DNA from 3 places in the Janthinobacterium sp. HH102 genome. Region 3 is predicted to be linked to each of the others. Evidence: predicted binding sites of a transcription regulator. Region 3 holds the regulator's gene; each other region holds the start of a gene.
What was found. The regulator LexA, encoded in region 3, represses DNA repair genes until DNA is damaged. The targets are predictions, from matches to a motif close to ACTGTATNNNNATACAGT.
Positions count from the first base shown of each region.

Region 1 (5,192 bases), on a different replicon from region 3:
CCGAGTACAAACCGACCGATATAGCAAGTGGTGAGAAATTGGGTATTCGCGAAATCCTTGTGGACGGAATAATCATGCACAACGGCCGAAAGATCATTAACGGGCATGAGCTGCCCAACGGCGAGATTTTGATCCGCACCGATGTCGGAAAAGGAATGGCTGAAACTGACCGGCGTGTACTGGTCCTAACACCTTAGGAATTGCAACCGAGGAAAATACCGCGCCGGTTTGGCGCACCGTACTGGCCGGCCGCCAGATACTTTGCAAGGCCGCCTAGTTAGCGGGTTAAAACATGGAATACATCACTTCTCTCCTGAACAATCCAGCATTCTCTGCGCTGGTAAATACGCAGGCTTTCACCGCAATCCTGCTCGCGCTGATCGTGTATCGCCTCATGTCACCAGTCATCGACATTCTCAATCCAATCTTCATGCTGATCAGCATAATCAACAAGATCAAGACCGCACTGCTGCGCAACTCGCACACCACTGGCGCTGCGTGCTTACCGAGCGGTCGTGGTGGTGCATTGAAATCGACCAACTGATTACCGAAAAACGCCCAGTAGCACCACACGGCCCACATCGATGGGCTTGGTGCAATGAGAAGATCAGCACGGTGCTGGCCAGCGAGGACGCTACCGGCGCTGCAAGGCGCCACCGCACCGGCCGGCAGCCGGGATTCTAGAAAGCCCGCCTCGAGCGGATTGAGATAAATGAAAATTACGAAACAACAACGCGCAGCGAAAGCCAAGGCCGTGAATCAGGCAGCGGTTACGGCTATCCGTACACACTTCAAGGGGCCAGGAGCGCAAGCACGCATCATGCGTTTCACCGGCGACAGCTTGTACTTATCGTGTAGCTGGTTTGTGAAACTACTGTGCCTCGGCTCATGGAGCATCGTCGGTGGCTTGTTGATCGGACCTGAGCACGATCTACTCCTGTCTCAATTACATGCATGGTTGATCGAAACGCCAGTCGACCAGGTTTCGTCACAGTTGCAGTCCGGATTTATGTCCGTCGCAGAAGCATTCGTAAAGCTTAGTCTGCTCCTGGGGTTTGGTCAAAAACTACTGGCTGTGATTAAACCTGCCACAGAGGATGCCAAACGTTCCTTTTGTGAATCGCTGGCAAGTGGTTAACTTCGAATTGGAAAACGCTATATGAACGACAACCAGCTTGATGAAAGAATATTCGCTGCGATCCGCGAGGGAAACTGCAGCCGCGAGAAGCTGATGGAAATCGACGTGCTGAGAATGAGCACCTGGGCAGTTGTGGGCGGACGCCTGAAGGTGCTGACGAAGTGCGGCGTCTTGATTGCCAGTAAAGCCGGCTGGCGATTGGCTAAATAATTGGGTAAATCCACTGCTGAACCCCATGCCGCACTCGATGCGGTGAATGTCGAACAATTTTTCATCGGCTCCGATCCCCTGCATCCTGAAACTGTCCTCTAAATCCGAAAAATTCCGCGCTACCAGGCGCACCGTGCCGGCCGGCTGCCGGTGAATTAGAAAGGCCGCCGAGTAGCGGAACAGACCATGAACACTTGCAATTGCGCGACCGCTTGCCGTCCTTGCGGCTTGTTTCAAGTTATCGCTGGCCATCAGTATCCAGCGCCAAAACACCTTGAGAGCTGTGGTCTGTTCAAGCGTGAGCGCTTCGTCCGAGTCGAGTATGACGACGACTGGATGGTAGTGCTGCCAGGCGACGCCGAATCCATGCAAAGCGACAACGAGTACAAATACACTAAAACGGACGTACTTTTGACCCAAGATCAGTTCGAATCGCTGCCAGAGCATACCGGATTCTAACGAGGAAAATTTATGAAATTGTATTTAAGTGCCTTTATATTACTCTGGATTATTTCTGGCTGCGCGCCAAAAAACATCAAGCCAGAGGCAACTGCCACGAAATACACGGCACCTGATGAAAGTTCGTTGCCTCCAAGCATCCAGCACGTCGCGCCCGATATCGATATTAAGGAAACGCTATTTTACGCAACCGTGATAACCGATTCGCCCAACTTGGCAGTCAGAAAACTTTCTGAAGCCTTCAAGCCTATGAAAGGGCGGAGCTATGAGGTAGAAGTCAGGGTTATATCGCAGGGTGATGGTCAAAAATAGCACCACAAAAAATTCCCTCTCCCCAACTGCTAGGTTTGTTAGGCAGAAGGTCAGATAAATATACAAAATATGTCGTTGATTGCCACATTTACGTCAACGAATAAGGCCGAGGAATATTAATATGTCTCAGAACAGAGAGATTTTGGCACGCATGTTTGCTTTGAGCGCCATCGCCGACGCCCGCCGCGGCCCCCAACTGTCACCACATAACCAGCTGATGGCCGCATTGCTGGATGCCATAACTGATGCGCGTGAACGTCGAGATTTTCTCGTGGCTTCAGGCGATGCTGGTAGTCGCGCTTACCTGCAAATCAATGACCAAATCAGTCGGTGGGAATCAGCGCGCCGTAACAACCGATAAGTCCGAAAGTCGGCTGTAAAGCCCTATGCGGCAAAGGCATTGAAAGCTTAGCGTGGTGCTTGGCTTCGTCAGTAGGGTAGCCGGCGCCGCGCGCGAACACCGCGGTGGCCAGCACCAGGTCGACGGCGTGCTCCAGCTTCTGGTCAGCGCCTGGCCGGCGCCACCTTGTTCCTGCAGCTGATCATCACCCTGCCCTTCGCTGGTGCCGCCGGCGCACCGCGCTCGAGCACCGCGGTGGCCAGGACCACGTCGACGGCGCGCACCAGCTGCTGGCCAGCGCCTGGCCGGCGCCACTTTGATCCTGCAGCTGGTCATCGGCTGGATCCTCGCTGGCGCCATCCAGTTCCTGCAGCGGATCTCCGGCCGGAACCACCCGGGCGCCGCCGGCGCACCGCGCTCGAGCACCGCGGTGGCCAGGACCACGTCGACGGCGCGCACCAGCTGTTGGCCAGCGCCTGGCCGGCGCCACCTTGTTCCTGGAACTGATCATCACCCTGCCCCTCGCTGGTGTCGCCGGCCAGCCATCCCTCAACTTTAGTCGGTCGAATAATTTACACACGCCCAGAATATATACAGCGCGCTATACGCAGTCGTGACGGTCTAATTGACCGCATGCATCTAGCGGAAAACCCACCACAGGATTTTTGGGCGGCTACATGGTGCAATACGACATGCAAGACTTTTTGGAGATGAAAACGATGGGCAAGTTGATGAAAGTGGGACGCGTGCTGCGCGTATGGGCGGCGATTGGTGCCAACGTGGCGAAGATGTTGTATTACGTGGGGCGCGTGCTTGAAAAAGTCTAACGCCTCAGAATGAAGGCCACAGCCATTTTCCGGCCGGCGCCCCGCCTTAGCTACGAGGCTTGCGGCAGCTGCCGCACCGCCGCACGTTACCGTACTTGGGTCATTCCTGCCGGACTGCACAAAACGTTCTGTTGCCGCAGATTGTTTACCGGCTCTAAAGGTTTGCGATATACTGTACATTCATACAGCATATTGCGATCCAGCAACGGCAACGGCACATCATGATTGGCACTATATTCCCTTCCACTGCCGGCAGCAGCCCCAGCGATCCAGCGCTGTTGCCAGATATTTGGCGGGCAAGCGAGCTAGCCGTCTCGCGCGTGCCGACGATGTCCAGCGGCCATCTGGAACTGGATCAGGAGCTGCCAAACAAGGGCTGGCCGAGATCGAGCCTGGTGGAGTTGTTGTTGCAGCAATCCGGCATCGGCGAGCTCCAGCTGCTCAAACCAATCCTGAAAAAACTGTCGCGTTCGCGTCGCATCGCGTTGATCCAGCCGCCGTATATCCCGCATGCCAAGGCGTTGCAGGGCTGGGGCATCGAGGTCGACCGGCTGCTGTGGATGCGCGCCTCAAGCACCGGCGACGCGCTATGGACGGCCGAGCAAATCCTTAAAAACGGCAGTTGCGGCGCAGTCGTGCTATGGCAGACCAACGTCCGCGCCGAATCCCTCCGGCGCCTGCACCTGGCGGCGCAGGCCGCCGATACCCACTTCTGGCTGCTGCGGCCGATGGCCGGCCGCACCGAGGCCTCGCCGGCGCCGCTGCGACTCGGCCTGCGTCCTGCCCTGGGCGGAATCTCCATCTCGATGGTGAAGCGGCGCGGCCCGGCCGCCCAAGAAGAACTGTTCATACGACTGCCAGAAATGCCGGTCGGACGCCATCCATTCAAACACGATCATGCGGTTCCTCATCAGCCTATACCTACCCCTGCTATCGCTCGAAGCGCTGCGCCCCTGCTGGTCTGAACCCGGCAAGTTCGCCGTCATGGAGCATGGACAGGTGCGCGCCGTGTCGGCCCTCGCGGCCGCCGACGGCGTCACACCGGGGATGCGCCAGGCCGGCGTCGCCGCGCTCTCGCCCGACACCGTCACGCTCGAACGCAACCCGGCGCGCGAGGACGAAGCCATGAGCGCCCTGGCGCTCGCCTCGATGCGCTTCACGCCGGAAGTCGCGCCGCAGCCGGACTTCGGCCTGCTGCTGGACGTCGGCGCCAGCTTGCGACTGTTCGGCGGCCACCGACCACTATGCCGGCAAGTGCGCGAAAGCGCCCGCCAACTCGGTTTCACGGTTAGCTTGGGCGCCGCGCCGACGGCCGGCGGCGCCTGGCTGCTCGCGCGCGCACCGATCGGCCGGCGCCCGCCGCGCCGGCGTTGCGCGCGGCTCGACACGCTGGGGAAACTGCTCGACCGCCTCGGCGCGCGATCGCTCGCGGCGGCGGGGCCGCACCTCGATTGGCTGCGCGGGATCGGCGCGGCCGACCTGGCGGCGCTGCGCCGCCTGCCGCGCCCCGGCCTGCAGCGACGCACCGGCGCCCAGCTGCTGCAGGAGCTCGACCGGGCATATGGCGATTCGCAGGAAATGCATCGGTGGATCGCCGTCAAACCCCAGTTCGCGGAGTACATCGAAACGTTCGAGCGGGTCGAGCACGCGGAGGCGCTGATGCACGGCGCGACGGCGCTGATTCTTCAGATGACGGGATGGCTCACGGCGCAGCAGCTGGCGGTGGCGGCGTTCGCGCTGGATCTGGAACACGAGCGCGGCCGCGCGGCCGTGGCGCCGACCACACTGGAGATACGACTGGGCGAGCCGACGTGGAAGGAGCCGCACCTGCTGCGCCTGCTCAAGGAGCGCCTGGCCAAGGTCGAGTTGACCTCGCCGGTGATCGCGCTGCGCCTGCGCGCGCTGG
Region 1 is NZ_CP062063.1:37,945-43,136, reverse strand. It holds gene JAB4_RS28955 (hypothetical protein) at 1-197, shown strand, start outside; gene JAB4_RS28950 (hypothetical protein) at 293-544, shown strand; gene JAB4_RS28945 (hypothetical protein) at 713-1,138, shown strand; gene JAB4_RS28940 (hypothetical protein) at 1,067-1,795, opposite strand; gene JAB4_RS28935 (hypothetical protein) at 1,820-2,119, shown strand; gene JAB4_RS28930 (hypothetical protein) at 2,241-2,480, shown strand; gene JAB4_RS31010 (hypothetical protein) at 3,152-3,286, shown strand; gene imuA (translesion DNA synthesis-associated protein ImuA) at 3,508-4,251, shown strand; gene JAB4_RS28920 (DNA polymerase Y family protein) at 4,184-5,192, shown strand, end outside.
Region 1: a site for LexA is predicted at 3,458-3,475, ahead of imuA (translesion DNA synthesis-associated protein ImuA). Genes of this name have one in related genera too.

Region 2 (5,192 bases), 1.7 Mb from region 3:
TGTTGCCATCGGCGCCCTGTTCTTCCTGCATGGCGCCAAGCTGTCGCGCGAAGCCGTGGTGGCCGGCATCATGCACTGGCGCCTGCATTTGCTGGTGCTGGCCAGCACGTTCATTTTGTTCCCCCTGCTGGGCCTGGCCCTGCGGCCGCTGGCGCTGACCTTCCTCACGCCCGAGCTGTACGTGGGCATCCTGTTCCTGTGCGCGCTGCCATCGACCGTGCAATCGTCGATCGCGCTGACGGCCATGGCGCGCGGCAACGTGCCGGCCGCCATCTGCAGCGCCTCGGCCTCGAATTTCATCGGCATTTTTCTTGCGCCCATCCTCGTGGGTTTGCTGGTGGCCAAGGGCGCGGAAAGCAAGTCGTCGGTCGACGCCGTTTTATCGATTGTTATGCAATTGCTGCTGCCCTTCCTGGCCGGCCAGTTCCTGCGCCGCTGGATCGGCCGCTGGGTCGACCGCCACAAGGCTATGCTGAAATTCGTCGACCAGGGTTCCATTTTGCTGGTGGTCTACACGGCCTTCAGCGAAGCCGTCAGCGAAGGCCTGTGGCACACGATCTCGGTGGAAACCCTGGTCGCCCTGGGCCTGTTCAGCATCGTGCTGCTGGCCCTGGTCCTGGGCCTGATGACGTTCATCAGCCGCCGCCTGGGCTTTAGCAAGGAAGATGAAATCGCCATCGTTTTCTGTGGCTCGAAGAAAAGCCTGGCCAGCGGCGTACCGATGGCCAAGGTACTGTTTGCCACGCACTCGCTGGGCATGGTGATTTTGCCGCTGATGCTGTTCCACCAGATTCAATTGATGATCTGCGCCGTGATTGCGCAGCGCTATGCGCGGCGCGATGAGGCGCAGGAAGTGCCGGCGGCGACGCCGTGATGCGGCTCCTGCAGTAGCCGCAGCGCCTGCCGCAAGCCATCGACAATCACCGCGTAGGCCTGGCGCCGGCTCTCTTCGTCCCGTGCGCGCAGCACATATGACGGGTGATACACGGTCACCACCCAGCGCCCGTCGTGTTCGATGGGCGTGCCGATCAGCGGCGTCATGCTGGCCGCGCCATCCTGCAGCACGGATTTCAATGCCGTGCTGCCCAGCGCCACGATCACCTGTGGTTTGCCACGTTCGATCTCTTCTTCCAGCCAGCCATGGCAGGCGAGGATCTCGCGCTGGGCCGGGGTCTTGTGCAGGCGGCGCTTGCCGCGCGGTTCCCACTTGAAATGCTTGACGGCATTGGTCAGATAGATGCTGTCGCGCGCGATGCCAGCTTCCCGCATGGCTTTGTCCAGCAGCGCACCGGCCGGGCCGACGAACGGCAGTCCGGCCAGGTCTTCCTGGTCGCCCGGCTGTTCACCGACGAGCATGATGCGGGCGGTGTGCGGGCCTGTGCCGGGCACGGCTTGCGTGGCATGCTGCCACAGTTCGCAGCGGCGGCACTGGTCCAGTGTTGTGGCAGCCCCGCGCACCGGTTGGGCCCGCTCTGCGCTGATCGGGATCATGGCGGCGCCCTGCCGCTGTCCCACGCTGGCCGTCTGGCCCGTGCGCCGCTCGCCGTTGGCCGCGCCGCTCAGCATGGCGGGCACGATGGCGCCTTCGGGTAAATTTTTCCAGAAACGCGAGGGAATATGGCTGTGCAGCAAGTCCGCATTCACGCGCGCGGGGTTGAAGATGCTGCGGTAGTACGTCAGCCATAGCGCTTCGCCCGCATCGTCGATGTCGGCCGCGCCGCGCAGCAGGGCCGGTCCCGCGTGCAAGGTGGCGCCATCCCACAGCATGCTGGCGCCGGGCGTGGCGATCATCCAGCTGGCCTTTCCCATGCGGCGCGCGAAGTGGCGCGCCACCTGCGGCAGCACCTCGTGCGTGGGCTCGAACCAGGCGACAAAACGGGGCGCGCCGTCACTTTCGGCCCGCTCGCGGAAGCGCACGTAGGCATGCATGTCGTGCTCCTCGCGGTGCACGGCCTTGACCATGGCGTGCAGGCGCGCGCCGTCCGCGTCGGCCGGGGACACCACGTCGTGCTGGCCCTGCTGCCAGCGCCACAGCACCTGATACAGGAAGGCCCAGCGGTCATGCACGTTGAAACAGGCGGCGCTCTCCAGCAGTTCCACCAGCTGGCGGGGCAGGCGCAGCGGTGGCGCGCCGGTATCCGTGGCCTCTGGCGTGGAGGAAAACAGGTCGCCGTCGCCGGGCTGCGATTGCCAGGCCACGTCGGCAGGCGGCACGCCGCGCGCGATCAGTTCGCGCGCCGCCGCGCGCCACGCGTCGAACGATTGCGCCAGCCGCACGAACGTACTCATGCTGCCTGCAGCTCCGGCCATAAGTTCAATTGCTGCGGTGCGTCCGCCATGGCGCGGCGCAATTGTTCCGAGGCGGTGGTGTCGCGTGCGGGAAAGTAATCGGCCGTGATGATGAACGGGACAATCTTTTTCATGCTGCAGCGCAGGCGCGACAGGTCGGCATAGCGCACTTGCCGCAAACGGCGCAGGTCGACGATGCGCTGCGCGTTACGCAGGCCGATGCCGGGCACGCGCGCGATCATGTGCTGCGCCGCGCGGTTCAAGTCCAGCGGAAAATGTTCGCGGTGCGCCAGCGCCCACGCCAGTTTCGGATCGATGTCGAGCGCCAGGTTGCCGCCGCTGGCGGGCAGCAGTTCGCTGGCCTGGAAACCATAGCTGCGCAGCAAGAAATCGGCCTGGTACAGCCGGTGTTCGCGCAGCATCGGCGGCGGCGCCAGCGGCACGCTTTTCGGGCTGTCGGGGATGGGGCTGAAGGCCGAGTAGTACACGCGCTTGAGTTTATAGCTGCCGTACAGGGTCTCGGCCGTGGCGAGGATCTGCTGGTCGTCGCTGGCGTCGGCGCCAACGATCATCTGCGTGCTTTGCCCGGCCGGCGCGAAGCGCGGCGAGCGCGGTTCTTCGGCCTTTTCATCGAGCTTGCGGCGGATGGCGCCCATGGCCAGCTTGATTGTGTGCACGCTCTTTTCCGGCGCCAGTTTCTGCACGCTGTCCTGGGTCGGCAATTCGATATTGACGCTGAGCCGGTCGGCATAGCGGCCCGCCAGCGCGATCAGGGCCGGATCGGCGTCGGGGATGGTTTTCAGGTGGATGTAGCCGCGGAACTGGTGCACCTCGCGCAACTCGCGCGCCACCTGCACCAGTTGCTCCATCGTGTAGTCGGCCGACTGGATGATGCCGGAACTGAGGAACAGGCCGTCGATGTAGTTGCGCAGGTAAAAGTCGCTGGTCAGTTTCACCACTTCGGCCACCGTAAAGCGCGCGCGCGGCACGTTCGAGGTACGGCGGTTGACGCAGTACTGGCAATCGTACAGGCAGTAATTGGTCAACAGTATCTTCAGCAGCGAGACGCAGCGCCCGTCCGGCGTGTAGCTGTGGCAAATCCCCATGCCCGAGGTGGCGCCAAAACCGTCCTTGCCGATGGAATCGCGCTTCGGCGCACCGCTGCTGGCGCAGGACGCATCGTACTTGGCCGCGTCGGCCAGGATTTCCAGCTTGTCCGTCAATTCCATGGTGCACCTCGATATACTGTGTTTATATACAGTATATCAGGGAATCGGCCTGGTACCGGCTTGATCTGTGCAATGGCAGAACGCTATATATCGGTGTATATTACGGACCTGGTTCTTTTCTCATTCAGGATACGCTCATGTGCCTCACCTTGCGCCTCACCTCCCTCGCCCGCCTGCTTGGCGTCACCCTGCTCGCCACTGCCGCTACCTCCGCCCTTGCCGGCGAAGTGGTCGTGTCGGCCGCGGCCAGCCTGACGAACGCGTTCAAGGATGCGGCGCAAAGCTACGAGGCGCAGTATCCGGGCAGCAAGGTGTCCCTGAACTTTGCCGCCTCGGGCGTGCTGCTGCAACAGATCGTCAAGGGCGCGCCCGTCGACGTGTTTGCCTCTGCCGACCAGGAAACCATGGATGCGGCGCAAAAGCAGGGCCTGGTATTGCCGGCCGACCGCATGGACTTCGTCGGCAACAGCCTGGTGCTGATCGTGCCGCACGATAGCAAGCTGGGCATCAAAGCTTTGGCCGACCTGACGCACAAGGGCGTGACCCGCGTGGCCATCGCCAACCCGGCCAGCGTGCCCGTCGGCCGCTATTCGGAAGGCGCGCTGAAGAAGGCGAAGCTGTGGGAAGCCGTGCAGCCGAAAGCCATCGGCACGCAAAACGTGCGCCAGTCGCTCGACTATGTGGCGCGCGGCGAAGTCGATGCGGGCTTTGTCTACGCCACCGACGCGGCCATCATGAAAGACAAGGTGAACGTGGTGCTGGACGTGCCGCTCGACGCGCCCGTGCTGTACCCGATCGCCACCATCAAGGGCAGCGGCAATGCCGCCGAAGCGAAGCGCTTCGTCAGCTACCTGCAGACGGCACCTGCGCAAGCCATCCTGGCCAAGTACGGGTTTAAAAAGCCATAAAGTAAAAAGACTGTACATGGATATCGCCTGGACCGCGCTGGCCCTGTCGCTCAAAGTTGCGGCCTGGGCCACGGCGCTCAATTTGCTGCTCGGCATCGGTACGGGCTATCTGCTGGCGCGCACGCGTTTTCCGGGGCGCGAGCTGCTCGACGCCCTGCTGACCCTGCCGATGGTGATGCCGCCCACCGTGCTCGGCTATTACCTGCTGGTGCTGCTGGGCCGGCGCGGCACCCTGGGCATCTGGCTGCAGGACAACTTCGGCATCAACCTGATCTTTACGTGGCAGGGCGCCGTGATCGCTTCCACGGTGGTCGCCTTTCCCCTCGTCTTCAAGCCCGCGCGCGCCGCCTTCGAGGCGGTCGACGGGCAGCTCGAGCAGGCGGCCCGCGTGCTGGGCATTTCGGAGCTGGCGATTTTCTTCCGCGTCACCTTGCCGCTGGCCTGGCGCGGCATCCTGGCCGGCGTGCTGCTGGGCTTTGTGCGCGCGCTCGGTGAATTCGGCGCCACGCTGATGGTGGCCGGCAGCATTCCCGGCAAGACGCAGACCCTGTCGGTGGCCGTGTATGAAGCCGTGCAGGCGGGCCAGGATGAGGTGGCCAATACGCTGGTCGTGATTATCTCGCTAGTCTGCATCGTGGTGCTGCTGTCGGCTGGCCGCCTGGCGCCCGGGCGCGTCGCACACAAATGAGGCCTATGATGACGCCCATGCAACTCGACCTCGACATTCGCGCTACCTTGCGCTCCGGCAAACGCCGTTTCGACCTGC
Region 2 is NZ_CP062062.1:284,835-290,026, reverse strand. It holds gene JAB4_RS01250 (bile acid:sodium symporter family protein) at 1-874, shown strand, start outside; gene JAB4_RS01245 (UdgX family uracil-DNA binding protein) at 826-2,289, opposite strand; gene JAB4_RS01240 (putative DNA modification/repair radical SAM protein) at 2,286-3,518, opposite strand; gene modA (molybdate ABC transporter substrate-binding protein) at 3,656-4,426, shown strand; gene modB (molybdate ABC transporter permease subunit) at 4,443-5,114, shown strand; gene JAB4_RS01225 (ATP-binding cassette domain-containing protein) at 5,123-5,192, shown strand, end outside.
Region 2: a site for LexA is predicted at 3,534-3,551, ahead of JAB4_RS01240 (putative DNA modification/repair radical SAM protein). Genes of this name have one in related genera too.

Region 3 (5,192 bases):
CGGATTTGTGCTTTTTCAACAGCAAAACCTTGCTTGGTCAGCGCTTCAGCGATGTCGAAGTTGGTGACGGAACCGAACAGACGGCCATCGACGCCAGCTTTTTGAGCAACTTGAACGGTCAGGCCGCTCAGTTTTTCGCCCTGGGCTTGCGATGCGGCCAGTTTGGCGGCAGCAGCTTTTTCCAGTTCGGCGCGCTTGACTTCGAATTCAGCCACAGCGGTTGCCGTAGCACGACGTGCCAGGCGTTGCGGGATCAGGAAGTTACGTGCGTAACCGTCTTTGACTTTGACGACTTCGCCGAGGTTACCGACGTTTACAACTTTTTCTAACAGAATGATTTGCATAGTTCTTCTCCAGGAATATCTGACCGATTAAGCGTGGTGCAGATCGGTGTATGGCAGCAGCGCGAGGAAGCGAGCGCGCTTGATTGCGGTGTCGACTTGGCGCTGGTAGTGCGCTTTGGTACCGGTCAGGCGTGCTGGCATGATCTTGCCGTTTTCCTGGACGAAGTCTTTCAGCGTGTCGACGTCTTTGTAGTCGACTTGCTCAACGTGAGCTGCCGTGAAGCGGCAGAACTTCTTACGTTTGAACAAAGGGTTTTGCTGTTTGCGTTTTTCTTTAAGCTTGAGCTTATTTTTGTCGAACTTTTTACCGAATGCCATGTCAGGCTCCTGTATCTAAAATGCGCTAGTCAGAATTGACTGCACTAAAATCAATGATGTGAAACACCAAACTCTTGCTGTTGCGGCTCTTCCTGGCCAGGAAACCCGTGAACTGATACACCCCGCCCAAGCTTGCCTGACTGAACCGGCCTGAAATTTCGCCAGCGGCTAGCGCGGCAACATCAAACTCGGTCAAACGGGCAATCCCTGCTTCCATCTGCTGCGAACTGTGTTGCAATACTGCATTCACAATCGGCAGCCCTGCCGGGGTATAGCGCAATATTTCGCGCTCGGCAATGATGGCGGTGACTTGTAGCTGGTTCAGCGCACGATCCTGGTCAAAAATTAAGCTGCTGCTGCGGCTGGAGCGGCTGCTGGTGCTTCGGTGCGGTGGCTTTTGGCCGCGTCTTCGCGTTGTACCGATTTCATCATCGGCGAAGGAGCTGTTTCAGCTTTCTTCATTTTAACGGTCAGGTGACGCAACACGGCATCATTGAATTTGAATGCTGTTTCCAACTCGACCAGGGTCTCGTTGTCGCATTCGATGTTCAGGCAGATGTAGTGTGCTTTAGGCAGCTTTTGGATCGAGTAAGCCATTTGACGGCGGCCCCAATCTTCCACGCGGTGAACCGAACCGCCGCGGGTGGTTACGCTGGCTTTGTAGCGTTCGATCATCGCGGGCACTTGCTCGCTTTGGTCCGGATGGACGATAAAGACTATTTCATAATGACGCATGCAAACTCCTTCAGGTCGGATTGATAATCGCCCACCCCGGCGTCAAGACGGGTGTGGGAAGGTCAGCCGAAGATTATAACCGCCTTTTGCAAACGTTTCAATCATTGCTTGCGCCAGTGCCCGAAAAGCCCGCGGACCACCGTGCTTTTCGACCGGGAACAAGTATTTCTTGCGAAATTCGCCGAAAACACGGAAATCCCCTTGCATAGTGGGCGATACTGTACAAAAATACAGACTGTTCATATAGACAGCATTTTAGTATGCACCCACCGCTCATGATCAAGCTGACAGCACGACAAGAACAAATCCTGAACCTGATCAAGGACGCGATTGAAAACACGGGCTTTCCCCCCACCCGTGCCGAAATTGCCAATGAACTGGGTTTCAAATCGGCCAATGCGGCCGAGGAGCATTTGCAGGCCCTGGCCCGCAAGGGCGCGATCGAGATTTCGCCCGGCACCTCGCGCGGCATCCGCCTGATCGGCGCGGCAGCCGAAGCGCCGCCATCGAAAGTGCCGGCGGCGCTGCTGATGTCGCTGCCCCTGATCGGCAGGGTGGCCGCCGGTTCGCCCATCCTTGCCCAGGAAAACCTGGAAGCGAGCTACAACGTGGACCCGGCCCTGTTCTCGGCCAAGCCCGACTTCCTGCTGAAGGTGCGCGGCTGGTCCATGCGCGACGCCGGCATCATGGATGGCGATTTACTGGCCGTCAAAAAGGTCGACAGCGCCAAGAATGGCCAGATCGTCGTGGCCCGCATCGGCGACGAAGTCACGGTCAAGCGCTACAAGAAGACGGGTTCCGTCATCGAATTGCTGCCGGAAAACCCGGATTTCAAGGTCATCACCGTGTCGCCGGAAGATGAATTTGCCCTGGAAGGCCTGGCAGTCGGCTTGATGCGCAGCTGGCATTAAGTTGCCTGCCGGGGTCAGACCCGCCGGGTCTGACCCCAGTTTTTAGTTGCGGCCCCTTCTCATGCCTGACACCTAAGTTCTGACACCTAAGTTTCCGTCATCGAACTGCTGCCGAAAGATGAATTCGCCCTGGAAGGCCTGGCTGTGGGACTGATGCGCAACTGGCATTAAACGACTGCACGAACAAAGGGCCGCAACAGCATGACTGTTGCGGCCCTTTTCATTTGTCCGGCGACTTATACATCGAGTGCTTGGCGGAAATCCTCAAGCAGATCCACCTCATCCTCGATACCGACGGAGACGCGGATCAGCGATTCGGCGATGCCCATGCTGGCGCGGCGCTCGGCGCCCATCTCATAGAAGATCGTGTGGGCGACGGGAATGACCAGGGTGCGCGTGTCGCCCAGGTTGCTCGCGGGAATAGCCAGATTCAAACGATTGAGGAAATCGAAGCAATCGATGCCATCCTTCAATTCAAAGCTGAACAGCGAACCATAGCTGCGGAACAGGTCGCTCGCCAAGGCGTGCTGCGGGTGCGACGCCAAGCCCGGGTAGTGCACGGCCGCCACTCGCGGATCGGCGGCCAGCATGGTGGCCAGCGCCAGGGCGTTCGAGCAGGTGCGGTCCATGCGCAAGGCCATGGTTTCCGCGCCGACGGCGATATGGTGCGCCGCTTCCGGCCCCAGGGACGCGCCGAAGTCGCGCAAGGCCTTGGCACGGATCTGCGCGATGCCCCACTGCGCGGGCGCCGCCTTCTTGTAATTCTCGAAAATATTCGGATACTGCGTCCAGTCGGACACGCCCGTGTCCGTCAAGCTGCCGCCCAATGCATTGCCGTGACCGCCGATGGATTTCGTCAAGGCATTGACCACGAGGCCCGCGCCCACGGCTTTCGGGCGGAACAAATACGGCGTCGTCATCGTGTTGTCGACGATGTACAAGATGCCCTTTTCGCGGCACAGGTCACCGATTTTTTTCAGGTCGGCGATCTGCGTGCGCGGATTGGCGATGGTTTCCACGAACACGATGCGCGTGGCAGGCGTGATGGCGGCCGCCACGTTGGCCACCTCGGTGGCGTCGACGAAGGACACGGCGATGCCCTGCCCCGTCACCGTTTGCCACAGGCTGTTGGTGTTGCCAAACAAAAAGGCCGACGAGACGACATGGTCGCCCGCGCGCAGCAGCGACTGCACCACGGCGCCGATGGCGCCCATGCCGGTGGCGAAGCACAAGGTCGCGACGCCGTCTTCCATCTTGTTGACCTTGTCTTCCAGCGCGGACACGGTGGGGTTGCCCTGGCGGCCATAGCGGAAACCGGGTTCCTTGCCCTGGAATACGGAAGCGAGCTGGCGCGCATCGGCATAACCAAACGCGACGGAAGTGTGCACGGGCTTGTGCAGCGAACCATGCTCGATGCCCTTGCGGCGGTCGTTATGCAGGATGGTGGTGGTAAAGCCGTAGTTTTTTTTATCGTTCATGATCGCGGAGCAAAAAAAGCCCGGCGCTAGCCGGGCAAGATAATTACGCTTCTGTCGTTGCCAGGTTCAGGTTCAGCTGGGAACGCGGCGTATCTTCGGGCGCTGCCGCCTTCGGATGGTGGCGCGCATATTCCAGACGGTCCAGGTATTCCTGCGACACGTCGCCCGTCACGTAGACGCCGTCGAAGCACGAGGCCTCGAAGTTGGTCAGGGCCGGGTTGACGTCGGCGATCGCCTGCTTGAGCGCGCCGATATCCTGGTAGACCAGGTAGTCGGCCGTGATTTCGCGGCACACTTCTTCCGTCGTGCGGCCGTAGGCGATCAGCTCGTCGCGCGTCGGCATGTCGATGCCGTACACGTTCGGATAGATGACGGGCGGCGCGGCCGAGGCGAAGATGACTTTCGTCGCGCCCGCTTCACGCGCCATCTGCACGATTTCACGGCTGGTGGTGCCGCGCACGATGGAATCGTCGACGAGCAAGACCACTTTATCCTTGAATTCGGACGGGATCGCGTTGAGCTTCTGGCGCACGGATTTCTTGCGCGCCGCCTGGCCCGGCATGATAAAAGTGCGGCCGATGTAGCGGTTCTTGATGAAGCCTTCGCGGTATTCGATGTTCAGCGCCATGGCCAGCTGGATGGCGGCCGGACGCGAGGAATCGGGAATCGGCATGACCACGTCGATATGCACGCCTGGCAATTCGGCGCGGATCTTCTCGGCCAGGTATTCGCCCATTTTCAGGCGCGTGGCGTACACGGAGGCGCCGTCGATGACGGAGTCGGGACGGGCCAGGTAGACGAATTCGAACACGCACGGGTTCAGGCTGGCATTGTCGGCGCACTGGGCGCTGTGCAATTTCTTGTCGGCATCGATGAAGACGGCTTCGCCGGGGCCGATGTCGCGCACGAAGCGGAAGCCCATGCCTTCCAGGGCCACGGATTCGGAAGCGATCAGGTATTCGGGACCCTGCTCCGTTTCATTGATGCCCAGGCACAGCGGACGGATGCCGTGCGGGTCGCGGAAGGCCAGCAAGCCCACGCCGGCGATTTGCGCGACGGCGGCATAGCCGCCCTTGACGCGACGGTTCAGCACAGTCACGGCCTTGAAGATGGCTTCCGGGTCCAGGTTCAGGCCCGTCGTCGCTTCCTGGATTTCATGCGCCAGCACGTTGAGCAGCACTTCCGAATCGGAATCGGTATTGATGTGGCGGCGGTCGTTCTTGAACATTTCCAGCTTCAACTGTTCCCAGTTGGTCAGGTTGCCATTGTGCGCCAGGGTGATGCCGAACGGCGCATTCACATAGAACGGCTGTGCTTCCTCTTCGCTCGACGAACCGGCCGTCGGGTAGCGGCAATGGCCGATGCCCGTCGTGCCTTGCAGCGAACGCATGTTGCGCGTGCGGAAG
Region 3 is NZ_CP062062.1:4,944,463-4,949,654, forward strand. It holds gene rplI (50S ribosomal protein L9) at 1-344, opposite strand, end outside; gene rpsR (30S ribosomal protein S18) at 372-662, opposite strand; gene priB (primosomal replication protein N) at 688-987, opposite strand; gene rpsF (30S ribosomal protein S6) at 1,008-1,397, opposite strand; gene lexA (transcriptional repressor LexA) at 1,673-2,308, shown strand; gene JAB4_RS22575 (cystathionine gamma-synthase family protein) at 2,545-3,786, opposite strand; gene purF (amidophosphoribosyltransferase) at 3,830-5,192, opposite strand, start outside.